DNA from 4 places in the Streptomyces sp. NPDC058470 genome. Region 1 is predicted to be linked to each of the others. Evidence: riboswitches for the same ligand, from Rfam matches in the RefSeq annotation. Region 1 holds a riboswitch; each other region holds the start of a gene.
The links. A riboswitch is a leader RNA that binds a small molecule or an ion and turns the genes downstream of it on or off. The one in region 1 is predicted to bind S-adenosylmethionine.
Positions count from the first base shown of each region.

Region 2: linked by a shared signal. The riboswitch ahead of thrC (threonine synthase) and the one ahead of ACFWP7_RS28270 (aminotransferase class V-fold PLP-dependent enzyme) in region 1 are both predicted to bind S-adenosylmethionine.
Region 3: linked by a shared signal. The riboswitch ahead of ACFWP7_RS10930 (putative leader peptide) and the one ahead of ACFWP7_RS28270 (aminotransferase class V-fold PLP-dependent enzyme) in region 1 are both predicted to bind S-adenosylmethionine.
Region 4: linked by a shared signal. The riboswitch ahead of ACFWP7_RS20525 (ABC transporter substrate-binding protein) and the one ahead of ACFWP7_RS28270 (aminotransferase class V-fold PLP-dependent enzyme) in region 1 are both predicted to bind S-adenosylmethionine.

Region 1 is NZ_JBHXMF010000043.1:157-7,944, forward strand. Features, by position in the region: gene trpD (anthranilate phosphoribosyltransferase) at 9-1,073, shown strand; SAM riboswitch class IV at 1,185-1,301, shown strand; gene ACFWP7_RS28270 (aminotransferase class V-fold PLP-dependent enzyme) at 1,491-2,852, shown strand; gene ACFWP7_RS28275 (PQQ-binding-like beta-propeller repeat protein) at 2,923-5,061, shown strand; gene ACFWP7_RS28280 (Lrp/AsnC family transcriptional regulator) at 5,102-5,383, opposite strand; gene ACFWP7_RS28285 (rhomboid family intramembrane serine protease) at 5,380-6,111, opposite strand; gene ACFWP7_RS28290 (hypothetical protein) at 6,265-6,504, shown strand; gene ACFWP7_RS28295 (NYN domain-containing protein) at 6,539-7,788, shown strand, end outside.
Region 2 is NZ_JBHXMF010000097.1:14,839-22,626, reverse strand. Features, by position in the region: gene otsB (trehalose-phosphatase) at 1-220, shown strand, start outside; gene ACFWP7_RS40505 (trehalose-6-phosphate synthase) at 217-1,641, opposite strand; gene ACFWP7_RS40500 (glucosyl-3-phosphoglycerate synthase) at 1,718-2,692, opposite strand; SAM riboswitch class I at 2,872-3,019, shown strand; gene thrC (threonine synthase) at 3,037-4,377, shown strand; gene ACFWP7_RS40490 (MoaD/ThiS family protein) at 4,374-4,649, shown strand; gene ACFWP7_RS40485 (cold-shock protein) at 5,119-5,325, shown strand; gene groL (chaperonin GroEL) at 5,729-7,354, shown strand; gene ACFWP7_RS40475 (NADH:flavin oxidoreductase) at 7,671-7,788, shown strand, end outside.
Region 3 is NZ_JBHXMF010000011.1:124,394-132,181, forward strand. Features, by position in the region: gene ACFWP7_RS10905 (ATP-binding protein) at 1-243, shown strand, start outside; gene ACFWP7_RS10910 (SCO5389 family protein) at 375-767, shown strand; gene ACFWP7_RS10915 (SpoIIE family protein phosphatase) at 823-3,237, opposite strand; gene ACFWP7_RS10920 (peptidoglycan-binding protein) at 3,556-4,236, shown strand; gene ACFWP7_RS10925 (glutathione S-transferase C-terminal domain-containing protein) at 4,251-5,030, opposite strand; gene ACFWP7_RS10930 (putative leader peptide) at 5,123-5,188, opposite strand; SAM riboswitch class IV at 5,225-5,369, opposite strand; SAM riboswitch class IV at 5,586-5,699, shown strand; gene ACFWP7_RS10935 (putative leader peptide) at 5,796-5,861, shown strand; gene ACFWP7_RS10940 (LLM class flavin-dependent oxidoreductase) at 5,939-7,183, shown strand; gene ACFWP7_RS10945 (NtaA/DmoA family FMN-dependent monooxygenase) at 7,202-7,788, shown strand, end outside.
Region 4 is NZ_JBHXMF010000026.1:87,539-95,326, reverse strand. Features, by position in the region: gene ACFWP7_RS20545 (lipocalin-like domain-containing protein) at 1-882, shown strand, start outside; gene ACFWP7_RS20540 (dihydrofolate reductase family protein) at 953-1,549, opposite strand; gene ACFWP7_RS20535 (class I SAM-dependent methyltransferase) at 1,674-2,432, opposite strand; gene ACFWP7_RS20530 (YoaK family protein) at 2,804-3,553, opposite strand; SAM riboswitch class IV at 4,016-4,125, shown strand; gene ACFWP7_RS20525 (ABC transporter substrate-binding protein) at 4,517-6,139, shown strand; gene ACFWP7_RS20520 (ABC transporter permease) at 6,202-7,161, shown strand; gene ACFWP7_RS20515 (ABC transporter permease) at 7,158-7,788, shown strand, end outside.

The DNA.
Region 1 (7,788 bases):
GAGCGACCATGAGCGCTGTGAACCCCGCTGGAGGCGACACCGCGGCGGACCGTTCCTGGCCCCGGTTGCTGAACGGCCTGCTCGACGGCCGTGACCTGAGTGCGGACGACACCGCCTGGGCGATGAACCTGATGATGCGCGGTGAGGCGACCGACGCGCAGATCGCCGGGTTCGCGGTGGCACTGCGGGCCAAGGGAGAGACCGTCGAGGAGATCACCGGACTCGTACGGATGATGTACGAGCACGCCAACGTGATCGAGGTGCCGGGGAGGACCGTCGACATCGTCGGTACGGGCGGTGACGGGGCCAAGACCGTCAACATCTCCACCATGTCGGCGATCGTCATCGCCGGGACGGGCGCGAAGGTCGTCAAGCACGGCAACCGGGCGGCTTCCTCCGCCTCCGGGGCGTCCGACGTCCTGGAGAAGCTCGGGGTCAATCTGCAGCTGACGACGGAGCGGGTGGCCGAGGTGGCCGAGGAGGCCGGGATCACCTTCTGCTTCGCGGTGAAGTTCCACCCGGCGCTACGTCATGTGGGCGCCGCGCGGGCGCAGTTGGGCATCCGTACGGTCTTCAACGCGCTCGGTCCGCTGACGAACCCGGCACGGGTGAAGGCGCAGGCCGTCGGCGTCGCGGACCCCCGCATGGCGCCCATCGTGGCGGGCGTCTTCGCCGAGCGCGGCAACTCCTCGCTGGTCTTCCGCGGCGACGACGGGCTCGACGAGCTGACCATCACCTCCACGTCCCGGGTGTGGGTCGTACGGGACGGAAAGGTCACCGAGGAGACCTTCGACCCGAGGGACGTCGGCATCGACCTGGTCCCGATCGAGGCGCTGCGGGGCGCGGACTCCACGTACAACGCGGACGTGGCGCGCCGGCTCCTCGACGGCGAGACGGGGCCGGTGCGGGACGCCGTGCTGCTGAACTCGGCGGCGGCGCTGGTGGCCCTGTCGCCGGGTGACGGGCCGCTCGCGGAGCAGATCCGCGCGGGGATGGCGAAGGCGGCGGAGGCCGTCGACTCGGGGGCGGCGAAACGGACGCTGGAGCGGTGGGTGGCGGCGACCAACGCGTAGTTCGCGAGGCGGTTCGCAAGGGGCCGGGCCGAAGAGGTCCGGCCCCTTGCGCGTTCCGGGATCCGGACACGGGTTGCGCCGTCGCGATCGGTTCGGTTAGTTTTTTCGGCAGGTCATGAGTGACAGTCATGAGGCCCCGGCCGACTGTCCGGCAACCCTCCGTCCGTGGCGGGGTGCCCCGGGTGAAGACCAGGCCGTAGGCAGCGAGGTCTGCGGCAAGCGCGGACCCCTCGCCCTCTTCTGAGTGGTTAAGGCCCAGGGGTCCTGGTCATTCGAGGGAGCCTTCTGTGAGCAAGCGAATGCGATAGGGCGTAGAGCCCCTCTTCCGCCTATCCCTTTCACCCCCTTCCCGCGCTGAGCGTCATCTCCATGGACCGGCTCGCGCGGAGATTTCCCCGCGTCTCACAGGAGTTCGCCATGTCTGTCTCCACCGTTGCCGCCGACCAGGACGTTTGTACCCAGCTGCCCGTTCTGGGACAAGATGTCACCGTCCCGCTCGTCACCGGTGGCGAGGTCACGTACGCCGCCCTCGACTACGCCGCCAGCGCCCCGGCCCTCCAGCGGGTGTGGGACGACGTGGCCGCTTACGCCCCGTACTACGGCAGCGTGCACCGCGGGGCCGGGTACCTGTCCCAGCTGTCCACCGACCTCTTCGAGAACTCCCGCACCACCGTCGCCGAGTTCCTGGACTGCCGTGCCGACGACCAGGTCGTCTTCACCCGGTCGACCACCGACTCGCTCAACCTGCTCGCCGCCGCCCTTCCGGCCGACTGCCAGGTCTTCGTCTTCGAGACCGAGCACCACGCCTCGCTGCTTCCCTGGCGGGACGCGCAGGTGACGTACCTGAACGCCCCGCGTACGCCGGCGGAGGCCGTCGCGGCCCTGGAGCGCGCGCTCAGCCACCGCGACCCTCGGGGTCCGGCCCTCGTCTGTGTCACGGGCGCCTCGAACGTCACGGGTGAGCTGTGGCCGGTGCGTGAGCTGGCCGCCGCCGCGCACGCGCACGGCGCGCGCATCGTCCTCGACGCCGCGCAGCTCGCCCCGCACCACCCGGTGTCGGTGCGCGACCTCGACGTCGACTGGGTCGCCTTCTCCGGGCACAAGCTGTACGCCCCCTTCGGCTCCGGTGTCCTCGCGGGCCGCTCCGACTGGCTGCGCGAGGCGGAGCCGTACCTGGCGGGCGGCGGCGCCAGCCGCAAGGTGTCGCGGCGTACGGACGGGGGTGTGGACGTGGAGTGGCACGAGAGCGCCGCCCGGCACGAGGCCGGCTCGCCGAACGTGATCGGCGTCTACTCGATCGCCTCCGCCTGCAAGGCGCTCACCGAAGCCGGTTTCGACACGCTCGTCGCCCGTGAGCAGCACCTGATCGAGACGGTCCGCGCGGGTCTCGCCCAGGTGCCCGAGGTCAGGGTCCTCTCGCTCTTCGGCGACGACGCCCCGCGCGTCGGCGTCATCTCCTTCGTCGTCGAGGGCTGGAACAGCTCGCACTTCGCGGCCGCCCTGTCCGCCGAGTACGGCATCGGGGTGCGCGACGGCCTGTTCTGCGCCCACCCGCTGGTGCGCACCCTCCTCGGCAGCGACCCGCAGACCCAGGGCGAGTGCGGCGCCCCCGAGGCCGCGCCCGGCGAGAAGTCCCTCAACGCCATCCGCGTCAGCTTCGGCGCCGGCACGCCGGACGAGCACGTCGAGCGTTTCGTGCGCGCGGTCAAGGAGCTCGTCCGGGACGGCGCGAAGTGGAACTACCGGACGCAGGACGGGCGTTGCGTTCCGGCCGTGTGATCGCCGGACAGGAGCACGGCGTATACGCTCCCCTTCGGCGGCCGTACGGCGATCAGGGGAGTCACGGGGAGTGCAGGCGCTGCGGGAGACGGATCCACGGCGGATAGGTCCGTACGAGGTACTCGGGCGGCTCGGCGCGGGCGGCATGGGCGAGGTCTATCTCGCCGAGTCGCGTGCCGGGCTCCGGCTGGCCGTGAAGGTGGTGCGGGCCGAGCACGCTCAGGACCGCACCTTCCGCGCCCGGTTCCGCCAGGAGGTGCGGGCCGCGCAGACCGTCGGGGGGAGCGGCACCTACACCGCGCGGGTGATCGACGCCGACCCGGAGGGCGAACGGCCTTGGATGGCAACGGAGTTCGTCGAGGGGCCGAACCTGCGTGACGCGGTACTCGACGGCGGCCCGCTGCCCGAGGACGCGGTGCTCACCTTCGCGGCCGCACTGGGCGAGGCCCTCGCCGCGATCCACGCCAAAGGCATGGTGCACCGCGACCTCAAGCCGTCCAACATCCTGCTGGCGCCGGACGGTCCGCGGGTCATCGACTTCGGGATCGTACGGGCGCTGGAGGCGACGGCGATGACCCGCACCGGCACCATGGTCGGCTCGGTCGGATACGTCTCGCCCGAGCAGATCCGCAACGGTTCCGAGGTGGGTCCGCCGAGTGACGTCTTCGCGCTGGGCGCCGTGCTGGCGTACGCGTCGAGCGGCCGCGAGCCCTTCGGGGAGGGCCAGGACTCGGTGATCCTGCTGCGCATCGTCACACGGGACTTCGATCTTTCCGGGGTTCCGGCGCGCGTGCTTCCGCTGGTCGAGGCCTGTCTGCGGGAGGAGCCCGGGGGCCGGCCCACCCCCGAGGAAGTGGTCGAGGCCGCCGGACACTCGGCGGCCTCCCTGCGGGCGGCTCTGCGGCCGGGGTGGCTCACCTCCGCACCGGCGACGGTCGCGGGGGACGAGCGGTGGCTTCCGGAGCGCGAGTCGGGCGAGGGAGAGAGCCGCGTCGAGTACATCGCCCCGGCGACGGTCACGGGCGCTTCGGCGCCGGACCGCTTACCGGAACCCGAACGGCCTTCGCGGCGGAGGCTGTTGACGGCGGTGACGGGCGGGGCGGTGGTCGCCGCCGGCGGGGGAGCCGGCTGGTGGCTCTGGCAGCGGGAGGGCGGAACGCAGGGCGGCGGGACCTCCGAGTCTCCCGAGTCCCCCCGGACCGCATCCGCGGCGGGCACGGAGAGTTCCGCCGCCCTGGCCTGGCAGTACGACGCCGCGGGGCTCGGCGGCCTGTACGGACCCTGTGTCGCCGTGTCGCCGGACGGCGAAGTCGTCTACCTCGGGGACGCGAACGGGAAGCTGCACGCCCTGTCCCGTGCGGGCGGGCGGCACTGGGCGCTCGCGCTCGGCGAGGAGGTGTCGACGCCCGTCGTCACCCCGGACGGGATCTTCTGCGTCGTCTGGGACCAGAAGAGGGCGCGGCGCCGGCTGTGCGCGGTGGACGCGACGGGCAAGCTCGGCTGGACCAGGAACGTCGGCGACAACGGCTACGACCCGCCGATTCTCGCGGGCCGCGGCGTACTGGTCGCCACCGGCGGCACCGATGAGGGAGGGTTCCGCTGCTACGCGGCCGACGGCACCGTGCTGTGGAGCGCGTCGACCCCCGCCGGTCCGACCGGCACCCCGCTGGTGGCAGGGGGCGTGGTCTATGCGGGCACCTTCGGCGACACCCTGGTGGCCCTGGACGCCGAGGACGGCACCAGGCTCTGGGAGGTCTCGACGGGCGTCGACGTCGGCCGGCCCGCCCTGGTCGGCGACATCCTCGTCGCCGAGTCGGACGGAGGGGCGAAGCGGCACGCGTTCAGCCTCGACGGTGAGCTGCTGTGGGATGCCCGGGCGGAGAGCAGCGGCCCGATGGTCGCCGGGAACCGGTCGCTCGCGATCACCACCGGGCGGGGCACCGTCGACGCGGTCAAGGCGGCCGACGGCTCCACCGCGTGGACGTACGAGATAGGCGGCGACTGGCTGCCGGGCCCGGTGGTGGCCGGGGACCGTATCTATGTGCGAAGCGGGCTCGTCCTGTGCGCCCTGGGTATGGACGGCAAACCGGTGTGGAGCGAGGCGCTCGGCAACTCCACCGGCGAGGACCAGCACAGCCCCGTGCTCAGCGGCAAGCGCTGCTACGTTCCCTCGGGCGGCGGAATCGCCGCGGTGGACCTCAGCGCCTGACCGGGACCGGCTCTCAGCCGCGCTTGACCGGGACCGGCTCTCAGCCGTCCAGGCCGATCGCGAACGCCGCCTCCAGGTCGTGCTGGGAGTACGTGCGGAACGCGACGTGGGTGTCCGTGCCCTCGACGCCGGGGATCTTGCTGATCTTGCCCGGGATGACGTCCGCCAGGTCGTCGTGGGCCTTCACGCGGACCATCGCGATCAAGTCGTACGTACCGGTGACCGAGAAGACCTCGCTGACGCTGTCGAGGGCGGCGATCGACTCCGCGATCTCGGGGATCCGGTCCACGCTGGTCTTGATGAGCACGATCGCGGTGATCACGGCTGGTTTTCTCCCTCGGGGGCCGCGGCTGGGGCTTTCACTCTAGTCGTCCGGCCGAAACGCACCCACGCGTAGCCGAAGCCGAGGGAGAAGCCCACCAGGTGGGCCAGATAGGCGACCCCGGGGCCGGTGGAGGCGCGACCCGCCGCCAGCCACTGCAGGGTCACCCAGAAGGGCAGCACCACCCAGGCCGGGAAGCGCAGCGGCAGGAAGAAGAGGAACGGGAAGAGACTGGTCACCCGGGCCTTGGGGAACAGGTACAGAAACGCGCCGAGCACCGCGGAGATCGCCCCGGAGGCGCCGACCAGGGTCTGCTGGGACTCCGCGTTGGCGACCGCGTAGCCAAGCAGGGCGAGGTAGCCGCAGCCCAGATAGAAGAGGGCGAACTCGACGCGGCCCATCCGTTCCTCGGTCATCACCCCGAAGACGTGGAAGAAGAGCATGTTGCCCAGGAGGTGGAGCCAGCCGCCGTGGATGAACAGGGCCGTGGCGGGGGTGAGCGCCGCACGCGGGTCCCCGGTGAGGAGTTCCGCGGGCACCACGCCCCAGCGCCGGAAGTAGGCCTGCTGGGCCGCCAGCAGTTCGTCCCCGGTGCCGTACACCGGATTGAGGCCGGACGCCGGACCGATCACGAAGATCAGGCAGGACAGCACGATCAGCCCGTACGTCACCGGTGCCGGCTTACTCCGCACCGCTCTGCCGACCGTCGTACTCCAGTTGCCGATCATGGTGCAGAGCATGGCGTAACAGAACGGATGCACACAGAGTGCCTCGCCGCAGTGGACGGCCGAACGTCGAGTACCCGCCAGGCCTTAGGGTTACGAGCCATACACGCCAGGGAGACTGGCGTGGTACGGACACCAGAAGGAAAACGACACCACATGACGGTTCCCCTCCCGACTGCCGAGACCCGCTGGCGCTGCACGCTCTGCGGCAACCTCACACGTTTCGACGTGACCCGTTCGTCGAAGGTCGTCGAGTACGTGCATCTCGACCTCGCCGGGGAACCCAAGGTCGAGGAACGCGAGGTGGTCAGTGAGACCATCGAGTCGGTGCGGTGTCGCTGGTGCAACGCGTTGGATCAGGTGGAACTCGTGGACAGGCCGGGCGCCGGCTCCTGAGGGAGCGGGCCCCGCACAGGTAATGAGGTGACGGATGGTGGAGACCACAGGCGGGGAGCCGGACGACGGCACCGCCGAGGTGCTCGACCGTCCGCTGCCCGACGGTGTGCGCCGGCGGGTCGTGCAGATCGTCTCCGACGGCTTCGGCGGGCTGACCATCGGCGAACTGCCCTCGCAGTTGCGGCAGTTCGCGCGGTTCGCGCCCAACAGGCGGGCCAAGTTCGCCGGTAACGCGATGGCGGCCGCGCTGGAGACGGACCCGCTCTTCAGGCAGCGGATCGCCGAGAAGCTGAGAGAAGCGCAGTCGGAGCTGACCGGCGCACTCGACTCGGGCGCGCCGCCCCCGGCCGCGGATCCGCTGGACGTGGCGGCCGCGGCCTATGTGCTGCGCCCCACGGGCTGGGTGAAGCTGGTGGCCGCCGCGGGCGAGGAGGCCCTGCGGGCGGACGCCGAGCGCGCCGACGAGGAGAGCCGGGCCGAGCTGGAGCGGCTGCGCCAGGAGCTGGCGGAGGCCCGCGGCCAGACGAAGGCGGAGACCGAACGGCTGCGTACGGAGCTGGAATCCGCGAAGAAGGAAGCCGAATCACTCCACCGCAAGCTGCGCGGGGCTCTCAGCGACGTCAAGCGCGGCGAGGCGGCTGTACGCAAGCTCCAGGCCGAGTCGGACACCGCGCGGGCGGAGGGGCAGGCCCAGCTGTCGGCCGCCGAGAGTGAGGCCCGGCGGCTCAAGGCGCGGCTCGGGGAGGCCGAGGCGGCCCTGGAGGCGACGCGGAGAGCGACGCGCGAGGGCCGCAGCGTCGAGGACATGCGGGTACGACTGCTGCTCGACACCGTCCTTGAGGCCACGCAGGGCCTGCGGCGGGAGCTCGCACTGCCGCCCGTGTCCGTGCGGCCCGCCGAGACGGTCGACGCGGTCGAACCGGGACGGATGACACCGAAGGACATCGCGGCCCGGGCGCTTTCCGAGCACGACCCGGCGATCCTCGACCAGCTGCTCGCGCTGCCGCAGGCCCATCTGGTGGTCGACGGCTACAACGTCACCAAGACCGGCTATCCGCAGATGCCGCTGGAGAAGCAGCGGCTCAGACTGCTCGGGCAGCTCTCGCAGCTCGCCGCGCAGACCGGGGCCGAGGTGACGTGTGTCTTCGACGGGGCCGAGCTGGCCGCACCGGTGCTGCTCGCGCCGCCGCGCGGGGTGCGCGTGCTCTTCTCCAAGCCCGGCGTCACGGCGGACGAGTTGATTCGCCAGCTGGTGCGCGCCGAGCCGCCGGGACGGCCGGTCAT
Region 2 (7,788 bases), on a different contig from region 1:
CGAGACCGCCGCGGAAGCGGTCCTGTACGCCGGTGACGACCTCGGTGACCTCCCGGCCTTCGCCGCCGTCGACAAGCTCCGCGCCGAAGGCATCCCGGGCCTCCTGGTGTGCAGCGGCAGCGCGGAGGTCGCGGAACTGGCCGAGCGGGCCGACCTGGTGGTGGACGGCCCGGCAGGCGTCGTACAGCTGCTGAGGGCCCTGACGGCGCGGCTCGGTTAGGGCCGGCTCTCCAACTCCCGCAGCTGCTCCAGGAACCACTGCGCCGGAGGCAGCGCCGTCGCCGCGGCGGCCAGCCGCTTGGTGCGCTCGGCCCGCTCACCGGCCCCCATCGACAAGGCCTCGTGCAGCGCCCGCGCCGTGCCGACCACGTCGTACGGGTTCACCACGATCGCGTCCTCGCCCAGCTCCTCGTACGCCCCCGCCTCCCGGGACAGCACCAGCACGCACCCCTCGTCGGAGACGACCGGCACCTCCTTGGCGACGAGGTTCATGCCGTCCCGGATCGGGTTGACGAGGGCCACGTCGGCGAGCCGGTACGCGGCGAGGGAGCGGGCGAAGTCGTCCTTGACGTGCAGGACGACCGGCGTCCAACCGGGCGTGCCGTAGGTGGAGTTGATGTCGTCGGCGACCCGCTGCACCTCGGCCGTGTAGTCGCGGTACACGGCGAGGTCCTGACGGGAGGGGTAGGCGAAGGCGACGTGCACGACCCGTTCGCGCCAGGACGGCTGGTCCTCCAAGAGCTGCCGGTAGGCCAGCAGTCCGCGCACGATGTTCTTCGACAGTTCGGTGCGGTCGACCCGCACGATCGCCTTCCGGCCCTCGCCGATCTGCTCACGCAGGGTGGCCATCCGCTCGGCGACATCCGCCTCGTGTGCGCGCTCGCGCAGGAAGTCCGCGTCCGCGCCGAGCCCGTGCACGCCGACACGGGTGTCACCGAGGCCGCCGACCAGCTCCTGCGCGCACGCGGTGAACGCGGACGCCCAGCGCTGGGTGAGGAAGCCGAGCCGGTCCGCGCCGAGCATGCCGCGCAGCACCTGCTCGGCGATGTCGTCGGGGAGCATGCGGAAGTAGTCGACCGGCGCCCACGGCGTGTGCGAGAAGTGCCCGATCCGCAGGTCGGGGCGGAGCTCCCGCAGCATGCCGGGGACGAGGGTCAGGTGGTAGTCCTGTACGACCACCACGGCGCCCTCGGCCGCCTCGTCGGCCAGCGCCTGCGCGAAGGCCCGGTTGTAGGCCTCGTACGACGCCCACTGTCGCCGGAACTCCATGTCGAAGACCGGCTCCAGCGGCGTCTGGTAGAGCATGTGGTGGACGAACCACAGCACGGAGTTCGCGATGCCGTTGTAGGCGTCCGCGTGCACCTCGGCGTCGATGTCCAGCATCCGTACGCCGTCCTCGCCGACCCCGCGCCTCACCGCCTCGCGGTCCCCGTCGCCGAGCGCCGAGCACACCCACAGGGCGCCCGCGTCCGGGCCGATCGCCGACAGGCCCGAGACCAGGCCGCCGCCGCCGCGCCTGGCCTGGAGCTCGCCGTCCTCGCGCACGTCGTAGGAGACCGGGCCGCGGTTGGACGCGACGAGGATCCGGTGGGAGCCCTGCGGGGATGCCGTGGAAGCAGCAGTCGAAGCCGTGGAAGCCATACGCGTCAATCTAGCCCGGCCCGGAAACGCTCAAACGTACGGACGGGGTACCGCGCAGACGTATACCGTCGACGGTTTACGCCGCTTTGCGTGACTGATACTCCGAGATTTCCGCCATCGGAGGCCGTTCTTCCGTATCCACGGAGTAGGTGCGCGGCTCGAAGCCGGACTCGCCCCGTTCGAACTGGGTGATGGCCGGCCGGATGAGGTGGCCGCGGGCGAGCCGGAGCTGTGCGGTGCGGTAGATCGCGGCGGACATCCGGCCCAGCGCCTGGCCGTCCTGGTGCCGGTGCTTGCGCACACCGACGTCGACCTGGGCGAGCGCGTCCAGGCCCACCAGGTGCAGCGCGTCGACGAGCATGCCGAGCTCCACGCCGTATCCGACGGGGAACGGGAGCTGTTCCAGGAGGGTGCGGCGGGCCGCGTACTCGCCGCCGAGCGGCTGGACGAAGCCGGCCAGCTGCGGCCAGTGCATGTTCAGCAGGGGGCGGGCCATCAGTTCGGTGACACGGCCGCCCTGACCGGCCGCGGTTCTGCCGGAGGTGGGTTCACCCGGCAGGTTCAGCGGGCGGTCGTACATCGCCTTGACCAGGTCCACGCCCGGATCGGTGAGCAGCGGCCCCACGATCCCGGAGACGAAGTCCGACGAGAACTCCTTGAGGTCCGCGTCAATGAAACAGACGATGTCACCGCTCGTCACCAGGAGTGACCGCCACAGGACCTCGCCCTTGCCGGGCACGGCCGGGATGCGGGGAAGTATTTCGTCCCGGTGAACTACTCGCGCACCGGCGGCGGCGGCGACCTCGGAGGTGCGGTCCGTGGAGCCCGAGTCGATGACGACGATCTCGTCGACGAGGGGGACTTTGCGGGTCATCAGGTCGCGGCGGATGATGGAGACGATCTCACCGACCGTGGCCTCCTCGTTGAGCGCGGGCAGGACCACGCTCACCGTGGAGTTGGTGGATCGTTTCGCGGCTATGAGCTTCTTGAGCGGCCGGTCGGTCACGGACCAGGAGCGCGTGCTCAGCCAGCGCTCGACGTCTTCAAGCACGTGCGGCTCTCCCTTGCGTTCATTGGGATGCTTGTGCCCGTCGCCGCGGCAGCGTTTGGTGTGTCGCTGGCATCTCGCGGTTCGGACGGCTCTCTCCACCATCCAGGCCTTCGGTTACAGTCTTGAACAACGCTGATGACCATCGCATGTCGGGGGTCGTCCGGCGCACAACTGAATACCGCTCATCCAGAGGGGCAGAGGGATACGGCCCGTTGAAGCCCCGGCAACCCTCCAGCTGGTTCTTGTCACGTCGATGTGGCGAGGCTCCCGGCTCGGGAAGGTGCCAAATCCGTCTCACGGCGAAGTGCGTCGTGAGGAAGATGAGGAGAAAGGGCCTCGCCTCCATGGCTGCGCAGACAGTTGCAAGCACCACTGCAAGCACCGTTGCAAACACCACGAACTCCGTGACTTCCCCGGATTCCGCGAACTCCGTCGACCTGGGCCCCGCCACCGCGCTTTCCTGCCGCGAGTGCGGACACCGCGTCCCGCTCGGCCCGCTCTTCGCCTGCGAGGAGTGTTTCGGCCCGCTGGAGATCGCGTACGACTTCTCGGCCTACGAGACCGAGGACCTCCGCAAGCGCATCGAAGCGGGCCCCGCGAACATCTGGCGCTACGCGCCGCTCCTGCCGGTCCCCGCGGACGTCGCGGAGAAGCCGAACATCAACCCCGGCTGGACCAAGCTCGTCAAGGCCGACAACCTGGCCCGCGCGCTGGGCGTCACCCCCGGCAAGCTCTTCGTCAAGGACGACTCCGGCAACCCGACGCACTCCTTCAAGGACCGTGTCGTCGCCCAGGCCATCGAGGCCGCCCGCGCCTTCGACTTCACCACCCTCTCCTGCTCCTCCACCGGCAACCTCGCGGGCGCCGTGGGCGCAGCCGCGGCCCGCGCCGGCTTCCGCTCCTGCGTCTTCATCCCGCACGACCTGGAGCAGGGCAAGATCGTCATGGCCGCGGTGTACGGCGGCGAGCTCGTCGGCATCGAGGGCAACTACGACGACGTGAACCGTTTCTGCTCCGAGCTGATCGGTGACCCGGCCGGCGAGGGCTGGGGCTTCGTCAACGTCAACCTGCGGCCGTACTACGCGGAGGGCTCGAAGACCCTCGCGTACGAGATCTGCGAGCAGCTCGGCTGGCAGATCCCCGACCAGCTGGTCATCCCGATCGCCTCCGGCTCCCAGCTCACGAAGATCGACAAGGCTCTGCAGGAGCTGATCAAGCTCGGCCTCGTGGCGGACAAGCCGTACAAGATCTTCGGTGCCCAGGCCGAGGGCTGCTCGCCGGTGTCCGTCGCCTACAAGGCCGGCCACGACGTCGTACGCCCGCAGAAGCCCCACACCATCGCCAAGTCGCTCGCCATCGGCAACCCGGCCGACGGGCCGTACGTGCTCGACATCGCGCGGCGTACCGGCGGCGCCGTGGAGGACGTCAACGACGAGCAGATCGTCGACGCGATCAAGCTCCTCGCGCAGACGGAGGGCATCTTCGCCGAGACCGCGGGTGGCGTGACGGTGGGTGTGGCGAAGAAGCTGATCGAGAACGGTCTGCTCGATCCGACCCTCACCACCGTCGTCCTCAACACCGGCGACGGCCTCAAGACCCTGGACGCGGTGGCCTCGGACACCGGGCTCACCGCGACCATCCGCCCGAACCTGGACTCCTTCCGAGAGGCTGGCCTCGCGTCATGAGCGTCAACGTCCGTATCCCCACCATCCTGCGCACCTACACCGCCGGCAAGGCCGAGGTGACGGCCGAGGGCGGCACCCTCGGCGAGGTGATCGCCGACCTGGAGCAGAACCACACCGGCATCGCCGCACGCGTCCTGGACGACCAGGGCAAGCTGCGTCGCTTCGTCAACGTGTACGTGAACGACGACGACGTCCGCTTCGAGAAGGGCCTGGAGACGGCGACGCCGGACGGCGCGGGCGTCTCGATCATTCCGGCCGTCGCCGGAGGCTGACCGTCACGCGTCATTACTTACGGTGATTGCCGTTACCTTAGGTAATTGCGGTCACCGAGAGTTCATCGAATTGCCCCCTCCGTGAGAGAAGCGGAGGGGGCAATTCTGTATGGTTGAGCGCGGTACAGTTGGGGAAGCCGCTTCGCTTTCGAGTTGGTTTCATGCCGGGCGCATATGAGTCCTCGCCCGATGCCCGACAAGAAGTAGCCAAAGTGCCCCGCCTCTTTGAGCCGTTTATGGCATTTACGGGGCCCGACTTGCCCTGAAACTTTGCGAATTCTCCGCATATTCCCGATCGGTCGTGCTCAGAATTCTCGTCCGATTGACCTGTTGCAGAGGGCAGTTGGACAGATACATTCAGCCGCGGTCGACGCGTTCCGGCGCACACCCCCAATCCTTGGGGGGTGAGGTCTGACCCGGGCCCGCGAAGTGCGGTCCTGTGCAAGGGCCAGTAATAGGGGAGTTAGGCATGGCTCAGGGCACCGTCAAGTGGTTCAACGCGGAGAAGGGGTACGGCTTCATCGCGGTCGACGGTGGTGCGGATGTATTCGTCCACTACAGCGCGATTCAGATGGACGGCTACCGCACCCTTGAAGAGGGCCAGCGGGTCGAGTTCGAGATCTCGCAGGGCCAGAAAGGGCCGCAGGCGGACATGGTCCGGCTGGCGACCAGCTGAAGCACGCGCCGACTGAATAGTTCTGTTCGACGTGACGAAGGGCTCGTATCCCCACCAGGGGGTGCGGGCCCTTCGGTCTGCCCGTCCGTCTGTCCGTCCATCTGCTCGTCGGTCTGCTCGTCTGCCCGCCCCCTGCGGCCGGCTGTCCGCGGGTCCCTCCGGCTGTCTTCGCGCCGTGTGCGCCCCCTGCTTCACCTGGGGATCTTCCGGAGTCGCTTGCACTCGGTAGGGGCGAGTGCTAATCATTGGCGTTAGCACTCTGCAGGTGAGAGTGACAACGAGGACCGGGTCAGTGAGGCCCGCAGGCCAAGTGGGGCAAGGAACCACGAGGCAGGCAGGCCGTCCGTCGCGGGCGCGGGCGCGGTCCGGAGCAATCCACCCCAGTCCGGGAGGACCACTTCACATGGCCAAGATCATCGCGTTCAACGAGGAGGCGCGGCGCGGTCTCGAGCGCGGGATGAACCAGCTCGCCGACGCCGTCAAGGTCACCCTTGGTCCCAAGGGCCGCAACGTCGTCCTCGAGAAGAAGTGGGGCGCCCCCACGATCACCAACGATGGTGTTTCCATCGCCAAGGAGATCGAGCTCGAGGACCCGTACGAGAAGATCGGCGCAGAGCTGGTCAAGGAAGTCGCCAAGAAGACGGACGACGTCGCCGGCGACGGTACGACCACCGCGACCGTTCTGGCGCAGGCGCTGGTCCGCGAGGGCCTTCGCAACGTAGCCGCGGGTGCCAACCCGATGGCCCTCAAGCGTGGTATCGAGAAGGCCGTCGAGGCCGTCTCCGGTGCCCTGCTCGAGCAGGCCAAGGATGTCGAGACCAAGGAGCAGATCGCCTCCACGGCCTCCATCTCCGCCGCCGACACCCAGATCGGCGAGCTCATCGCCGAGGCTATGGACAAGGTCGGCAAGGAAGGCGTCATCACCGTCGAGGAGTCCCAGACCTTCGGTCTGGAGCTGGAACTCACCGAGGGTATGCGCTTCGACAAGGGCTACATCTCGGCGTACTTCGCCACCGACATGGAGCGTATGGAGTCCGTCCTGGACGACCCGTACATCCTGATCGCCAACTCGAAGATCGCCAGTGTCAAGGACCTGCTCCCGCTCCTGGAGAAGGTCATGCAGTCGGGCAAGCCGCTGCTGATCATCGCCGAGGACGTCGAGGGCGAGGCTCTGTCGACGCTGGTCGTCAACAAGATCCGTGGCACCTTCAAGTCCGTCGCCGTCAAGGCGCCGGGCTTCGGTGACCGCCGCAAGGCCATGCTCGGCGACATCGCCATCCTCACGGGCGGCGAGGTCATCTCCGAGGAGGTCGGCCTCAAGCTGGAGAACGCGGGTATCGACCTGCTGGGCCGTGCCCGCAAGGTCGTCATCACCAAGGACGAGACGACGATCGTCGACGGCTCCGGCTCTGCCGACCAGGTCGCCGGCCGGGTCAACCAGATCCGCGCCGAGATCGAGAACTCCGACTCGGACTACGACCGCGAGAAGCTCCAGGAGCGCCTGGCGAAGCTGGCCGGCGGCGTGGCCGTCATCAAGGCCGGTGCCGCCACCGAGGTCGAGCTCAAGGAGCGCAAGCACCGCATCGAGGACGCCGTTCGCAACGCGAAGGCGGCCGTCGAGGAGGGCATCGTCGCCGGTGGTGGCGTGGCCCTCATCCAGGCTTCCTCGGTCTTCGAGAAGCTGGAGCTCACGGGTGACGAGGCGACCGGCGCCAACGCCGTGCGGCTCGCCCTGGAGGCCCCGCTCAAGCAGATCGCCATCAACGGTGGTCTCGAGGGTGGCGTCATCGTCGAGAAGGTGCGCAACCTGCCCGTCGGCCACGGCCTGAACGCCGCGACCGGTGAGTACGTCGACATGATCGCCGAAGGCATCATCGACCCGGCGAAGGTCACGCGCTCTGCCCTGCAGAACGCCGCCTCCATCGCCGCGCTGTTCCTCACCACCGAGGCCGTCATCGCCGACAAGCCGGAGAAGGCCGCCGCAGGCGGCGCTCCGGGCGGCATGCCGGGCGGTGACATGGACTTCTGATCGACCTAGGGGCCTCGGCTCCCGGTTGATCACCGTCCTTCGTACCGAGGGCGGCACCCCTTTCTCCCAGGGGGTGCCGCCCTCGGGCGTTTCCGGGTGCCGTAGGGACGCGTGTCCGCACACCCTCCGGGTGATCCGGACGCGTGTCCTGGATCACGAGGAAGGCGCGCGGGAGCCGGAATGCGCTGACGGGCGAGGCGGTTGAAGTTGCTGGCAGGAACTAATGCGCGTGCAGATATCCATCACATGTATCTATGCATGAGCATCCCTTCGCCTGCCAGCCGTCCGACCGACCTCTCCCCATAGGAGCCCTCACGTGACAACCGCTCCCTCCCGCGCGGCCCAGATCCTGTCCCGCCCCGTCTCCCTCAACGGCCTGACCGTCCCGAACCGGATCGTCATGGCGCCGATGACCCGCCAGTTCTCCCCGGGCG
Region 3 (7,788 bases), on a different contig from region 1:
TCCCGTGAACAGGGCCGCCCGCAGGGCGATGTGGAGCCGCACAACCTCCACGCCCTGAGCCAGTTGCGGACCGCACTGGACGCCCGGACCAAGGACTGGTCGGCCTTCCAGGAGCACGCCGTCGCCTTCCACCTCCGCAACGCCGCGGCCTGGGCCGACCGGGCCACCGGCAGCGACCTCTCCGCACAGATCGACCCGGGCTTCCGGCACGGCCCGACGGCCCTGGCGTCGAACCCCGCCTGAACGGGGCGAAGAAGCGCCACCACAGGCCATGGGGCGCGGCGGCACACGGCCCACGAAACCGCCGTACACCGCCCGCCGACGCACCATCACCGCACACCACCCGAACCAGTCGACGACAGGACTGCCTCTTCATGTCACTCGACGTCTCCCCGAAGCTGCTCGCCGAAGCCGAACGCGGTCAGGTCCGCGAAGGGGACTTCGTGGAAACCGTCCGTACGTCACTGCCGTACGCCTACGATCTCATCGCCGGCCTGGTCGGTGAACTACGGGACGGGGCACGGGAGTTCGCCGACAACCACACACCGCCGCCCTCGGAGAGGGAACGCGGGCAGCTGCTGCGGGCGCTGGCCAGTGACGCGATCCGCTCCAGCCTGGAGAGGCACTTCGGCGTCACCCTCGCCTTCATGAACTGCCACCGTGTCGCCGTCTTCCGCCCCGAGGCGCAGGGCGGCGAGACCCACACCCGGTTCACCTCGCTGCGCTCGCAGATCCTCAACCAGTCACCGGAGTTCCGCGACTGCTGAGTCGGCAGGTGCGGGTGGTGGCCGCTCGGCGGAAAGCGGCCACCACCCGAGTACGTCAGACCGCCGGTTCCGTGAGGGACTGTTCCGCCCAGATGATCTTTCCCTCGGCGGTGTAGCGGGTACCCCAGCGCTGGGTGAACTGGGAGATCAGGAACAGACCGCGGCCCCCCTCGTCGGTCGTCTTGGGATGGCGCAGGTGCGGGGCCGTCGCGCCGCCGTCGAAGACCTCGCAGATCAGCGCCTGGTCGGTGATCAGCCGCAGCCGGATCGGGCCCGATGCATGCCGGATGGCGTTGGTGACGAGTTCGCTCACCACCAGTTCCGTGGTGAAGGCCAGCTCGTCCAGACCCCAGGTGTGCAGCTGCTGCGAGGTCGACTTTCGGGCCGTCGCGACGATCGCCGGATCGATGGGCAGGTCCCAGGTCGCGACCCGCCCGGCCCCCAGCCGACGGGTCCGGGCCATCAGCAGCGCCACGTCGTCGTACGGACGCGTCGGCACGAGATCGTCGACGATGCGTCGGCACAGTCCGTCCAGCGGCTGACCATGTGCCTCCAGCGCACGGCGCAGCCGCTCCCTGCCCGCCTCCGGATCACGCCCCGTACGCAGTGTGGAGATCAGACCGTCGGTGTGCAGCGCCAGCACACTTCCCTCGGCGAGGTTCAGCTCGACCGATTCGAAGGGCAGACCTCCCACCCCCAGGGCGGGGCCGTGGGGGAGGTCCGCGAAGGTGACGGTTCCGTCGGGGGTGACGATCGCGGGAGCGGGGTGGCCCGCGCCCGCCATCGAGCACTGGCCGCTGACCGGGTCGTACACCACGTACAGACAGCTGGCGCCGACCGCCTGCATGCCGCTCGTACGGTCGTCGGCGCCGGTGCCCTCCTCCCGGGCGGCGCGGCTGACCAGATCGTCGAGGTGGGCCAGTACCTCCTCCGGCGTCAGGTCCAGATCGGCGAGGGTCTGTACGGCGGCCCGCAGCCGTCCCATGGCCGCCGCGCCGTCGATACCGTGGCCGGCCACCTCGCCCACCACCAGGGCCACCCGCGCACCCGACAGCGGAATCACGTCGTACCAATCCCCGGCGAGACCGGTCAGTTCGTCCGCGGGCCGGTAGCAGGCCGCGACCTCCACCGCGTCCTGGTCGGGGAAGCGATGGGGGAGCAGATTGCGCTGCAGGACGAGGGCCGCGTCGCGCTCGCGGGTGTAGCGGCGGGCGTTGTCGACGCACAGGGCCGCCCGGCCGACGAACTCCTCGGCCAGGCTGAGATCGTCCGCGTCGAAGGGGTCCTGGCGGCTGCGCCGGAAGAACGTGGTGATGCCCAGAGTGACGCCGCGGGCGCGGATGGGCACGATCATCACGCTGTGCAGCCCGAGATCGAGGAAGGAGGCGGCGTGGCTCCCGGGGGTGGCCGTGGTCCACTCCCTGCCCAGCGGATCCAGCCGCTCCTCGCGCCAGGACTCGCCGTCCGTCAGACACCTGATCGGGGGAGACCCCGCCCGGTAGGAGGCCACTTCGCCGATCTCGACGGCGGTTTCCGGGAGCCCGCCCTGCACCGACCGATGCCCGGCGCGCCGCAGCGGCACCGTGTCCGCGTCGCGCCGTGGACCGGGCGCCGGCTCCCCGCCCCTGAGTACGGATTCCAGCAGGTCCACGGCGACGAAGTCGGCCAGCCCCGGCACGGCGACATCGGCCAGTTCCTGCGCGGTCTGCATGACGTCCAGGCTGCGCCCGATGTGCTCGCCGGCCCGGTCGAGCAGCGCGAGCCGCCGCCGGGCGCGGTAGCTCTCGCCGATATCGACGACGGTGTAGTAGACACCTATCGGGTGACCGTCGTCGTCCTCCAAACGGATGAACGACATGGCGTGGGAGGTCTCGCGGTGTGGCGCGGAGCTCACGCGGCCCACGTGCTCGTACGCGACCACCGGCTCGCCCGTCTCAAGCACCCGGCGCATCTGCGCCTCGATCCGCTCGGTGTCCAGGCCCGGCTGCACATCGGCGAGCCTGCGGCCGAGGCGTTTTTGGGCCGGGCCTCCGCCGAACTGCTCCAGTGCGGGGTTCGACCAGACGTACCGCAGCTCCGTGTCCACGATCGCTATGCCCACCGGGGAACGCGAGGTGATCCGCTCCAGCACCGAGCGGCTCATGTGCCAGCCGGCGCCGTCGGCCAGGTCCGCGAGCAGCACCACCCAGCGTGCCGCGCCTTCGCTCGGCCGTAGGGGGACAACCCGAACCATCAACTTCAACGGGTGCCCGTCCCGGTGTCGTGCGGACAGCAGGCCCGCCCAGCCGCCGTCACTGCGGCACCGCTCGGCCAGTTCCGGGAGCCGCGCCGCGTCCTCGGGGATCAGCAGGTCGGCGGCAGGCCGTCCCCGCGCCTCCCGGGCCGCGTACCCCAGCAGCCGTTCGGCGTCCGCGGTCCAGCTGGTCACCGCCATACGGGCGTCGAGCAGCAGGGGCACGGCGTCCGCCATGTCGAGGCGCTGCTGGGCCGACACGTCCCGTTCCTTGCTCGAAACCACCGCGACCCTCTCCGCTCTCCGAAGGTGGTCTTACCCCCTCGCGCTCATTCTTCACGTTGTACGACTGTCGCGCGGGCTTGGACTTGCCGCACGGCGGGACGCACGGAGGCCGAGGGGGGTTACGTACAGTGACGGGTCGCGTGCCGCGTTCGTCCGTTCGTCCGTTCGTCCGTCACGGAGTCGGCCGGCGGCGGTTGAACTCCCGCGCCGGTGCCTCCGTATCTCTCCACGGGGATGGCGGGAGACCGCGTCGCACGGAAGGAGAGCAGTGTGTCGACACCGCCCGAACGCGAGCAGCCCATGCGCCGCCCGGCACTCGAACCCACCTACGTCCAGCAACGCCGCCGGACGGAGGCCCTCGCGGAACTGGTGAGGGAGTTCCGTGAGGATCAGCAGGCCGTCGGCCCGGACGAAAGCCCTGAGTCGATCAGATTGCCGTCGGCGTACCTGGGCGAGACGGAGGAACTGCAGCCCGTCCTGGCCGGCGAGAACTATGCCGCCGACGGGGAGGCGCAGCCGGCGGCGCCGCCCGTGCATGAGCCCGGGCCCGAGCGTGCCACCGGTCCGCGCCGGGCCACGGTTGTCGGTTCGGTGGCGGCGGCCGCGCTGGTCGGATTCGCCCTGGCCATACTGCTGCCCGGCGGTGACGGCGGATCGCGGGCCGGTGCCGCCCCGTCCGCCACGGCCCCCGTCGTCCAGGCCCCTTCCGGCGCCGCCGACCCGGACGGCACCGGCACCCTCCGGGAGGGAGACCGCGGCCCCGACGTGACGGAACTCCAGGAACGGCTCCTCCATATCCCGGACGTGTACGAGAGCGGCGTCACGAGCGGAACCTACGACCCCACACTCACCGAGGCCGTGGCCCGCTTCCAGCGCTGGTACGGGATCCGGGGCGACGAGACGGGCGTCTACGGCAACGACACCCGGGCCGCCCTGGAATCCCGTACGTGACGAGCACTCCTGACCTACAGGTGCCGATGGAAGGCCGGGTGGGCGTCGAGACGTCGCACATAGTCCTGGAGGAGCGCGTACGAGGACAGGTCCTGAGCCGCTTCGAGTGGGACGAGGGCGACCCACAGGTCCACATCGGCCGCGGTCAGTTCCTTGCCCAACGCATAGGGGCCAGAGGCGAGTTGACGGTTCAGCAGGTCGAGGGCCGCCGACCGTTCCTGCGGCGGCGCACCCGGGGTGACATCCCGGTCGAGGAGGTCGCGCAGGGCGTCGATGTCCGCGGCGAGTTCCGCCGGGCGGAGCGGGGAGTGACAGGATCCGGCGCGGTCGGCGAAGAGGTCGCCGAGGTCGCGCAGGATGTCGGGCGTGTGGTTGCTGACCACCCGTCCGCTCCACCGGTCGCACAGCGCGGGGGCGGTCAGCGGACCGTCGTAGTGGTGCCAGGTGGCCTCGTACGCCCCGCGCAGTGAGGCGAACGCGGAGGGGGTGTCGGCGGGGAGCGCCAGCAGAGTGGTGGCGACCGAGTCCTTCAGACCCAGCAGGCCGTGGGTGATGGAGACCCGCAGCGAGAGGGGACAGTGCGCGGACAGATACAACTCGTAGCGGTGCGGGGCCGGGTAGAAGCCGCCGGCGAGACCCACTCCGATACGGCTGCGGAAACGGTGCGGGCGGGCGGACGGGGTGGCGGCGATCCGGGGGTGAGGGACCGCGTCAAGTGAGCCGGGGACGCACGGAGTCGGGGTACACGTGCTGGACGTACCGGAGTTCGGGGCGTGCGAGATTGTCTCGGACATGACTCTCCATGGGACGAGGAAGCCACGGCCACCTTGTGGGCACCGCGGCGGAGCGGAGTGACTGCGCTACGTACCGGTCCGGATCGCTCGGACTAGTAGGCGCTGGAGACACGCAACAGATCGATGTGCAGGCGTCTCGTCAAACCGCTGTTGGCCATTCCCACCTGTCCCACACTCGGGGCTCGCGAGACGCGAGACCACGCTTGTCCCACCGCACCGGCGGGACCCGGTCGTCACCCGGGGCACCCCGTCGCGGTGGAAGGGTTGCCTGCCAGCGAGCCGGGGCCGATGACCTCACGGGCAGGAGAACCTGCCCGAAGGGCGCTGACAATCGTGACCGTCCCCGCCAGTGTCGGTGCGCTCCGTGAGGCCGTCAAGAAGGCCTCCGGCGCAGTCTCACCAGGTGGTCATTCGGCGTGCCTCAGGCTGGACAGGAGGCGTGGAACAGATTGCGCAGCCCGGTGGTTGTCGCTCCTGAGGACGCGCGGCGGTGTGAGCACGACCATGATCCCCGGGCATTGCGCACCGCTGTGGCCTCCCGTAACGTCCCCAGCAGGTTATGAGCGTCAGCGTCAAGCCCTGGCTTGCTGACCGGCAACCCTCCTCCGCGGCGGGGTGCTCCAGGTGACGACCAGGCGGTACCCGTCCCGGGTTCCGCAAGCGCGATGCCGGCGGCCTCCAGCCCGCCGAGCCGGAAGGGCGGAGGTGACGGACGTGCAGCCCGTGCCCCGTCTTCGTGTCCCGGTTCTCGCCCCGCGCCGTCGCGTGCACCTGTACTCCCGGCCGCACATCGATCTCCAGCGCGTGGCCGGCGCGCTCTGTCGTCCCTGACCTGTCACCCCGCCGCCGCACCCTCCCAGTTCGAGGCCCGGCGATCTCACACGGTCGATCAGGAAGGCACCCCTTTCGTGTCCTCGTCAACGTCGTTGCCCTCATCCTCTTCCTCCACCGCCGCACTGCACCTGGCCGTCGCCCTCGACGGCGCGGGCTGGCACCCGGCCGCCTGGCGTGATCCGGTGGCCCGCCCCCACGATCTGTTCACCGCCTCGTACTGGACCGACCTGATCACCGAGGCAGAGCGCGGCCTGCTCGACTTCGTGACCATCGAGGACAGCCTTGGCCCGCAGTCCGCACGCCTCCAAGAACCGGACGCACGCACCGATCAGGTACGCGGCCGACTCGACGCCGTCCTCATCGCCGCCCGTGTCGCGCCGCTGACCAGCCACATAGGGCTGGTGCCGAGCGTGGTGACCACCCACACGGAGCCCTTCCACATATCCAAGGCCATCGCCACCCTCGACTATGTGAGCACCGGCCGCGCGGGCCTGCGGGTGCAGGCGTCCGCGCGGCAAAACGAGGCAGCTCACTTCGGACGCCGGACGTTCCCGAAGCTCCGTATCGAAGACCTGGAGACCCCGGCTCTACAGGAGTTGATCGTCGACCTGTTCGACGAGACCGCCGACTACGTCGAGGCGGTGCGCCGACTGTGGGACAGCTGGGAGGACGACGCGGAGATCCGGGACGTCACCACCGGCCGCTTCGTCGACCGCGACAAACTGCACTACATCGACTTCGAGGGCAAGCACTTCAGCGTCAAGGGCCCGTCCATCACACCCCGCCCGCCGCAGGGCCAGCCCCTGGTCACCGCACTGGCCCACGAGTCCACGACGGGCGCGCCGTTCCGGTTGCTCGCCCGCAGCACCGACATCGGGTACGTCACTCCGCACGACGTCGAAGAGGCGCGTGCCATCGTCGCCGCGGTCCGCACCGAACAGGAGGCGGCCGGACGCGCCGAGGAGCCCCTGCACCTCTTCGGTGACCTCGTGGTGTTCCTGGACAACGACCCCGCCGCCGCGGTGGACCGGCGAGAGCGTCTCGACGCCCTCGCGGGCTACCCGTACACCAGCGACGCGCGGGTGTTCACCGGCACCCCCGTACAACTGGCCGATCTGCTCCAGGAGTTGCGGGAGTCCGGGCTGACCGGCTTCCGACTGCGTCCGGCCGTCGCCGGGCACGACCTCCCGGCGATCACCCGGGGCCTGGTCCCCGAACTCCAGCGCCGCGACGCCTTCCGGCACTCGTACGAGGCCGACACCCTGCGCGGGCTGCTGGGGCTCGCCCGCCCCGCCAACCGCTACGCCGCCCACGTCTGAGCCGGAGGGACCTCACTCATGAGCAAGTCAACGGACAAGCCGCTCAAGCAGATCCACCTCGCGGCGCACTTCCCCGGCGTCAACAACACCACCGTGTGGAGCGACCCCGAGGCCGGCAGCCACATCGAGTTCAGCTCCTTCGCGCACTTCGCGCGAACCGCCGAACGCGCCAAGTTCGACTTCCTGTTCCTTGCCGAAGGGCTGCGACTGCGCGAACAGGGCGGCAAGATCTACGACTTGGATGTCGTCGGACGGCCCGACACCTTCACCATCCTCAGCGCACTCGCCGCCGTCACCGAACACCTCGGCCTGACCGGCACCATCAACTCCACGTTCAACGAGCCCTACGAGGTGGCCCGTCAGTTCGCGAGCCTCGACCACCTCTCCGGCGGGCGCGCCGCCTGGAACGTCGTCACCTCCTGGGACGCCTTCACCGGTGAGAACTTCCGCCGCGGCGGCTTCCTCCCACAGGACGAGCGGTACTCCCGGGCCAAGGAGTTCCTGGCCACCACCCACGAACTGTTCGACTCCTGGCGAGGGGACGAGATCGTCGCCGACCAGGCGAGCGGCACCTTCCTCCGCGACGCGCAGGCCGGAGCCTTCGT
Region 4 (7,788 bases), on a different contig from region 1:
GTCAACCAGCCGCCCGCGCCAGTGGTCACCATCGAGCTCGACCGGCCGGACGGCACCCACATCGAACGGACCTCACCGGAGTACCCGGACGACCACGACTTCGGCACCGACCGGTGCGATGTTCGCATCGGCGACAACCGCTTCAGCGGTGACCTGCACACCTACCGCATCCACGCGGACGTCGACGGCGTCGTCGCGGACGTCACCCTCACCGGGCAGGTCCCCTCCTGGCGGCCGGAGACCGGGCACGTCACGTTCGGGGAGGAAAAGCACAGGTACTTCGCCTGGCTGCCCTCCGTCCCCCAGGGCCGGGTCGAGGCCACCCTCACCATCGACGGCACGACCGAGACCCGCACGGGCACCGGCTACCACGACCACAACTGGGGCGACGCCGAGATGGCGCGTCTCATGCACCACTGGTACTGGGCGCGCGCCGAGGCAGGCGACTACACCGTGATCGCCTCCGACATCACCGCCGCGAAGAAGTACGGCTCCGCCGAGATCCCCATCTTCATGCTCGCCAAGAACGGCGAGATCCTCGCCGACCGCGCCAACCTGGTTCGCTTCACCAAGTCCGACGAACACCCCGACCCGGTCACCGGAAAGCCGGTCGCCAACACCCTTGTGTTCGACTACGACGCGGCCCCCGAGGGCGGCGAAGGGTTCCGGGTCACCTTCCGCCGCGAGAACACCATCGTCCAGAACCGCATGATCGAATCCCTCAAGGGGGCGAAACGGATCCTGGCCAGACTCGCCGGATTCAACGGTGCGTACATGCGCTTCACAGGCCAGGTCACCGTCGAGCACCTCACACACGGCGAGGCCGTCGACAGCGTGAGCGCACCGGCTCTGTGGGAACTCATGTACTTCGGCAAGCACTGAACCGGCTCCGGCACAGCGGCGGGCGTCAGCGCGGGCTTCCTCCGTCGGTGGCCGCCCGGCGCCTCCCGGCCTACCCCTTGTCGACCGGCCGGTAGGTGCACACGTTCACGCCCGTGCCGCTGGTGACGGTCGAGACCAGTTGGAGCGTGCGCAACGCACCGTCGCCGGGGAAGATCGACTTACCGCCACCGAGGGTCACCGGCATGATCATGAGCCGGAGTTCGTCGACCAGGCCCTCGCGCAGAAGGGTGCGCACGAGCGTGGGACTCCCCATGACCAGCAGGTCCCCGCCCTCCGTCTCGCGCAGCTTGCGGATGTGGGCGACGGCCTCATCCCCGGGGATGTGCGTGGTGTTGTTCCACGTCAGGTCGTCGTCGCCCAGCGTTCGGGAAACGACGTACTTCGAGATGGCGTTCATCCGGTCGGCGAACGGGTCGCCGCCCCGCTCGGGCCACGCCGCAGACATCGACTGCCACGTGCGGCGCCCGAACAACAGCGCGTCGGCCTTGGCCAGCGCGTCGGCGAAGGCGCCGCCCACCACCTCCGGATCGAAGAACGGGTGGGTCCAACCGCCGTGAGCGAAGCCGCCCTCGGTGTCCTCGTCGGGTCCACCCGGTGCCTGTACGACGCCGTCCAAGCTCATGAATTCACTGATCACGATGCGCATGGGACTCGCTCCTCTTCCTCACGCCAAGGGTTACGGCAACCACGCCAAGGGTTACGGCAACTACCCCAAGGTCTACGGCCATGGAGACTGCCGCGTCGCTGGAAAGTCATCGCTGCCTTCCGCATCACCTGTCCAGCCCCTGGCGAGGGTTTCCCATCGTCTCCGCAGGAGGGCGCGCCGAACGGGGGCGGTAGTACGACGCGACGGCCGGCTGGCCGGTGTAGTTGGGGCCCGCGTGGGGGTCGGCGCCAAGGTAGGTGAAGGGCAGGGTGATGTGGCGGCCGCCCCGCAGGCTGAGGCGGTGGTGGCGGGCCGAGTAGTGGAAGCCGGCGGCGCGCAGTGCGGCGAGGACCGGGCGGGAGGCATCACCGCCGTCGGGTCGCCGCAGCGTCGAGGGGTCGAGGTGGGCGACCAGCAGGCCGGTGCCGGTGAGCCAGGAGGCGGCCCGCTCCAGCAGTGCGAGCCGGTCGCCGATGTAGTGCAGTCCGTGGACGCAGGTGACCAGGTCGTAGCGGCGCTCCGCGGACCACCCGCCGAGGTCTGCGGTGATGAGTTCGAGGCCGTCGGGCAGCGCTGCCTGCAACCGCGGGCCCACCAGGTCCACGCCGGTCAGTGCGGCTTGCGGAAGTCGCTTGGCCGCTTCGCGTAGGGCCAGCCCTTCTCCGCTGCACAGGTCCAGCCATGAAGGGGCGGAGCGGCGGTTGCTCTCGTTCAGGAACTCCGTGGGAGCGAAGCCGAGTTCGCGGGGGTAGCTGTTGACGCCGGCCAGAGCCCGTTCGCGGTTCATGGCGCTGTTGGCCACCACCGAATGGCCGGCCAACTCGTCGTCCTTGATCAACCGGGGCGGCGGCTCGGCTGTTGTCCGCGAAGTACCGTCGATCATCGCACCATTGTGCGGTACGACCGGTCGTTGCGGGCGAACCCAGGGGCCACGGGCCTCGGCGAAGCCGCGGATAGCGGGTGCCGCCTCCCGAGGACGGCGGCCCGGTCGGCACGGGGCCCCGGGCCGACTACCCAGCCGCGGACGGCAGCCACACCACTTTCAGGCGGAAGACGGCCTACCGGCTCGCCTCGCGTAAGGGATGCAGCCCCGAGACCGGCCGCCCGCCCGTGCGTTGCAGCTCACCACGGTCCTCAAGCCGCATCCTCGCCACAGCGCCGGTCAGCCCGAGCCGGTACGACCGTCATGTCTGCCGTACCGGCACCGAGGCGAGGATCCCGCTCACCAAGGCGGTGATCCCGCTCGCGGACGCTCTATCGCGCAGGTTTCTGCTTCAACATCACGGAGGCGATCGCGACGACGAGTGCGATAACGACCACTGGCAGCACCGGCGCGTAGGTATGCGCGTGGCTGAGCATCCAGTCTCCGACGAAGGCGCCCGCCACCATGCCCACCAGGACCCCGGTCAGGCGACGTACCGCGGCGGGCTTGAGAGACCAGGTGGTGATCCCGGAAATCCAGCTGATGAAGGTGGCCGTGGCCGCCGTGGTGGAAATGCCCGGCACATGAAGCGACCGAACGGCATTCATCTGCAGACCCATCGCAAAGGCGTTGAGGGCGACCAGGATGTTGGACACGAGGCTGGACGGAGACGCCGCCATCCACACGACGATGAAACCGACCTGCGCCACCGTCGCGACGCACAGTGCGATGGAGACACGACGCGGCCACGCTTCGAAGATCTGCGAGTCCTCCATCTCCTCGTCGCCGTTGAACGCGGTCAGGATCCGTGTTGCCAGCGCGGCCCCCACGGCGAACGCGGCAAGTGAAATCACCACGCGAACGGGATCCGGGCCGGCGGGCGGCCGCGTGCCGGCTACACCAAGTCCGAGAAACACCAGGTTTCCGGTCTGGAACGCCGTGAAGACCTTCCCGAAGGAGAGAAAGCAGATCGCCTCGAAGACGCCTGACGAGAACGCCAGGGCGACAAGCAGCCAGTCACGAATGGCCAGCAGTTCCGGTGCCGCGTGCGCGGCAGCCAGGTCCACACGCCGGTCATCCACGGGTTCGGCTCCTCCGTCGCCCCGGACCGGCAGGGTCGGGGCGGCAGATTGAGTGTCCCGAGAACGTTCGAGTCGAGACAGCCGGCCGTGGGTGTTTTGCAGGCTGCTCCATTGCATGCCTTTCCCTCCAAGCGCTCAGAGTCGGCAACTCGCCCCGACTAGTTGCTAGGTACACATTTATCTCCCGCGTTCAGGATGTGACCACATCCGGGAAAAAGCCACATATTTGGGCGAAACCTTACTCAGGTTTCAGCAAAGAACTACGAAGGCCCTCTGGAATGACGAAACAGACAGGGCCGACGATTTCTTGAGTCGGGGCGCCTCGGACCCGACCGGCGGCCGGTCAGGAGAGTTCGGAAGGCCGTTTCCGGTCCTTTCGCCACTCGATCCGCCGTGCCGTGCGTGGCCCAACTCGCCTGTCGGCATTGACGGATCATGGCGACGCTCGTTAGCGTTCCAAGCGGCATTGAGTGTCAGCGTCAAGCCCTGGCTCGTTGATCGGCAACCCTCCGCCGCGGTGGGGTGCTCCAGGTGAAAGCCCGGCGGGGTCATCGACCCCGCAAGCGCGTGGCCCCTTGACCGGGCCTGAGATCGGGAGGACGAGCGTGCCGAACAGCAGTGATCTCAGTGCCTCGATCGCGGCCGCCGCGGTGTTCTCCGGATTCTCCCGCCGACGCCACATCGACCTGCAGCTCTTCACCAGCTGTCTGTGTCACGACTGATTGCGTCCCTGCCTCACCGCCCTCCTGACTGACGTTCGCCGACGGCTTTGACGCCGCGGGCGACTCCCTGCGGGCTCTCACGGCGCTGTCGGAGTCCGCGGCACTGTCACGCCTTCGTCGGCACCCTTCCCCCAGACACCTTCCGGATATTTCCGTCACTTCGCCCAGGTCTGCTCAGGGCCACTTCGCCTTGGTCTGCACCGGTACGTGCGCGGTGACTTTGGAGTAGGAGAACCCGTCCGTGATATCGCATCCGGATTCCCGACCCACCCGGTGGGCGGCACTCGCCGCCCTTGTGACCAGCAGCGTCCTGCTGAGTGCCTGCACGTCGAGCGACAGCGCCGGCTCGACCAGCGACAACGGCCCGGCCAAGTCCGGCGGCACACTGACCTTCGCAGTGGGTTCCGACGTGGGCTGCGTGGATCCGCAGCAGGTGGGCAGCAACGACACCATTTACTCACTGCGCCAGATCGTGGACTCCCTGACCGACCAGGATCCCAGGACCGGCAAAATTGTGCCGTGGCTGGCGAAGAGCTGGGAAGTCAGCTCCGACACGACCACGTTCACCTTCCACCTGCGATCAGGTGTCACCTTCAGCGACGGGACACCGCTGACCGCGCAGGTGGTCAAGGACAACTTCGACGCGGTACCGAAGCTCGGCGCCCTGGGGACCCTGGCCCAGGGGTACTTGAGCGGCGTGGACAGCACCACCGCGGTTGACCCGCTCACGGTGCGGGTCGAGTTCAAGCAGCCGAACGCGCAGTTCCTGCAGGCCACGTCGACGCACTCGCTGGGTATCGAGTCGGCGGCGAGTGCCCTGCAGAGCCCGCAGGAGAAGTGCAGCAAGGGTGTGGTCGGGTCGGGGCCGTTCACGCTGGAGAGCTACGTGCAGAACCAGGCGATCACCTTGACCAAGCGCAGCAAGTACGCCTGGGGTTCGTCGCTGTGGACCAAGCAGGGCGAGGCGTACCTGGACAAGCTGGTGTTCAAGGTGGTGCCCGAATCGGGCGTGCGCACCGGCAGCCTGCAGTCCGGTCAGGTGGACGCGATCAGCAGCGTCGGCAAGGCCGACGAGGCGGCGCTCACGGGTGGCCAGGTGAACCTGCAACGACGGGCGAATCCCGGTGCGGTGTTCAACCTGGGGCTGAACAACTCCCGCCCACTGCTGAAGGACGCGAAGGTGCGTCAGGCGCTCCTGTTCGCCATCAACCGGCAGCAGATCGTCGACACCGTGTTCCCGACCGGCACCAGGCCGGCGACCAGCATCCTGGCGTACACCACACCGGACTACGCGGACCAGGGCTCCGACCTGGTCTTCGACACGGCGAAGGCGAAGTCCCTGCTGGAATCGGCCGGTTGGAAGGTCGGCAGTGACGGCATCAGATCGAAGAACGGCACCAAGCTCAGCCTGATCGTCAGGTGGTTCGCCAACGCGGCCACCAACCAGCCGACGCTGGAGCTGATCCAGCAACAGCTGAAGGCGGTCGGGGTCGACGTGGTGCTCAAGGAGACGCAGACCGCCCAGTTCGCCACGATGCTGCAGTCCGGCGACTTCGACGCGTCGTGGGGCAACCTGACCCGCGCCGACCCGGACATCCTGCGCAGCCAGTACTCCACCGAGCTGGCCAACCTCTACCACCTGCCGACGAGCCCGCTGGACTCGGCGCTGACCCAGCAGGCGGCAACGGCCGACGCGGCCAAGCGGAAGGAACTGGTCGGCCAGGCACAGCAGTTGATCGTGCAGAACGCCTACGTCATTCCCGTGGTGGAGCTGCAGACCCAGCTGGGGGTGGCGAAGAAGGTGCACGACCTCAGGTTCGATGCCTCCAGCCGGATCCAGCTGCACGACACCTGGATCGGCTAGCAGCCGGTGGATGCGCGACAGAGCGTCCGATCCGGTCGTCGGCTGCAGGAGGTGGGCAGGGAATGCGTCGCTATGTGATCAAGCGTCTCGCACAGGCACTCGGGGTGCTCTGGGCGGCGTACACGGTGTCGTTCTTCGTACTGAACTACCTGCCCGGTGATCCGGTCTCGGCGATGGCCGGCGCCGGAGCGGACTCGGGCCAGATCGATCCGGCGCAGATCGCCGCACTACGGCATGAGTACGGCTTCGACAAACCGGTGCTGGTGCAGTACGCCGACCATCTCGGCAAGGCGGTGCGCGGTGACTTCGGGAACGCGGTCTCCACCGGTCGGCCGGTGACCTCGACGCTGGCCGACGCGCTGCCGCAGACGCTGCAGTTGACCGGAGCGGCGCTGCTGCTCGCGGTGGTCTTCGGTGGCGGTCTTGCGGTGCTGGCGACCTACACCACGCAGCGGTGGTTGCGGCAGCTGTTGCTGTCGTTGCCGCCGCTGGGAGTGTCGGTTCCGACGTTCTGGGTCGGGCTGGTGCTCGTCGAGCTGTTCTCCTTCCGGGCGCGGTGGTTCCCCGCGTTCGGTAACGACGGGCTGCCGGGTCTGGTGCTGCCGGCGGTGACGCTCGCGATCCCGACCGGCGCCCTGGTCTCGCAGGTGCTGGCCAAGAGCCTGCTCACGGCGCTCGACCAGGCATATGTGGAGACCGCGCGGGCCAAGGGCGCCGGCCGACTGCGCATTCACCTGCGGCACGCGCTGCGCAACGCCTCACTGCCGGCGTTGACGATCGTCGGGCTGCTGGCCGGGCAGCTCATCGCCGGTTCGGTGGTCGTCGAGACCGTGTTCTCCCGCGACGGCCTGGGCCGGGTGACGGCCGCTGCGGTCACGGCCCAGGACATTCCACTGGTCCAGGGAGTGGTGGTGTTCGGAGCCCTGATCTTCGTGGCGGCCAATCTGCTCGTCGATCTCGTCTATCCGCTGCTGGACCCGCGGATCGTGGTGACCTCGAACAGGAAGGTGCGGCCCGCATGAGCGAAACCCTTGTCGAGGATGCCGCCGCCGGCGCCGCGCTCGGCCTGGCACGGCCCGTCGAGCCGGGCATCGACCCGAGTCCGGTGCGCGGGTTCGAACCCAGGCGGGTGATCCGATTCCTGCTGCTGCGACCGGGCCTGCTGGCGTCGGTCCTCGCGGTGGCGTTCGTGGTCCTTGCCGCGTTCTGGCCGGGGCTGTTCACCTCGCAGGATCCGCTGCAGGGGGTGCCGTCGCAGAACTTCCAGGGCCCGAGCGGCGCGCACTGGTTCGGCACCGACGAACTGGGACGTGACCTGTTCTCCCGGGTGGTGCACGGCGCGCAGCTGTCGTTGAAGGCGACGCTGATCGCGGTGGGCGTCGCCTTCCTGGTCGGCGGGGCGCTCGGCCTGATCGCCGGGTTCGTGGGCCGCTGGGTCGAGGACGTGGTGATGCGCTTCGTCGACGTACTGCTGTCGATCCCGGCGCTGTTCCTGTCCCTGGCCCTGGTCACCGCGCTGGGTTATGGAACGGTGAAGGTCGCGGTCGCCGTCGGGATCGCCAGCGTCGCCGGCTTCGCACGGGTGATGCGTGCGGAAGTGCTGCGGGTGCGCCAGGCGGTCTTCGTCGAGGCGTCCCGCTCCTGCGGGT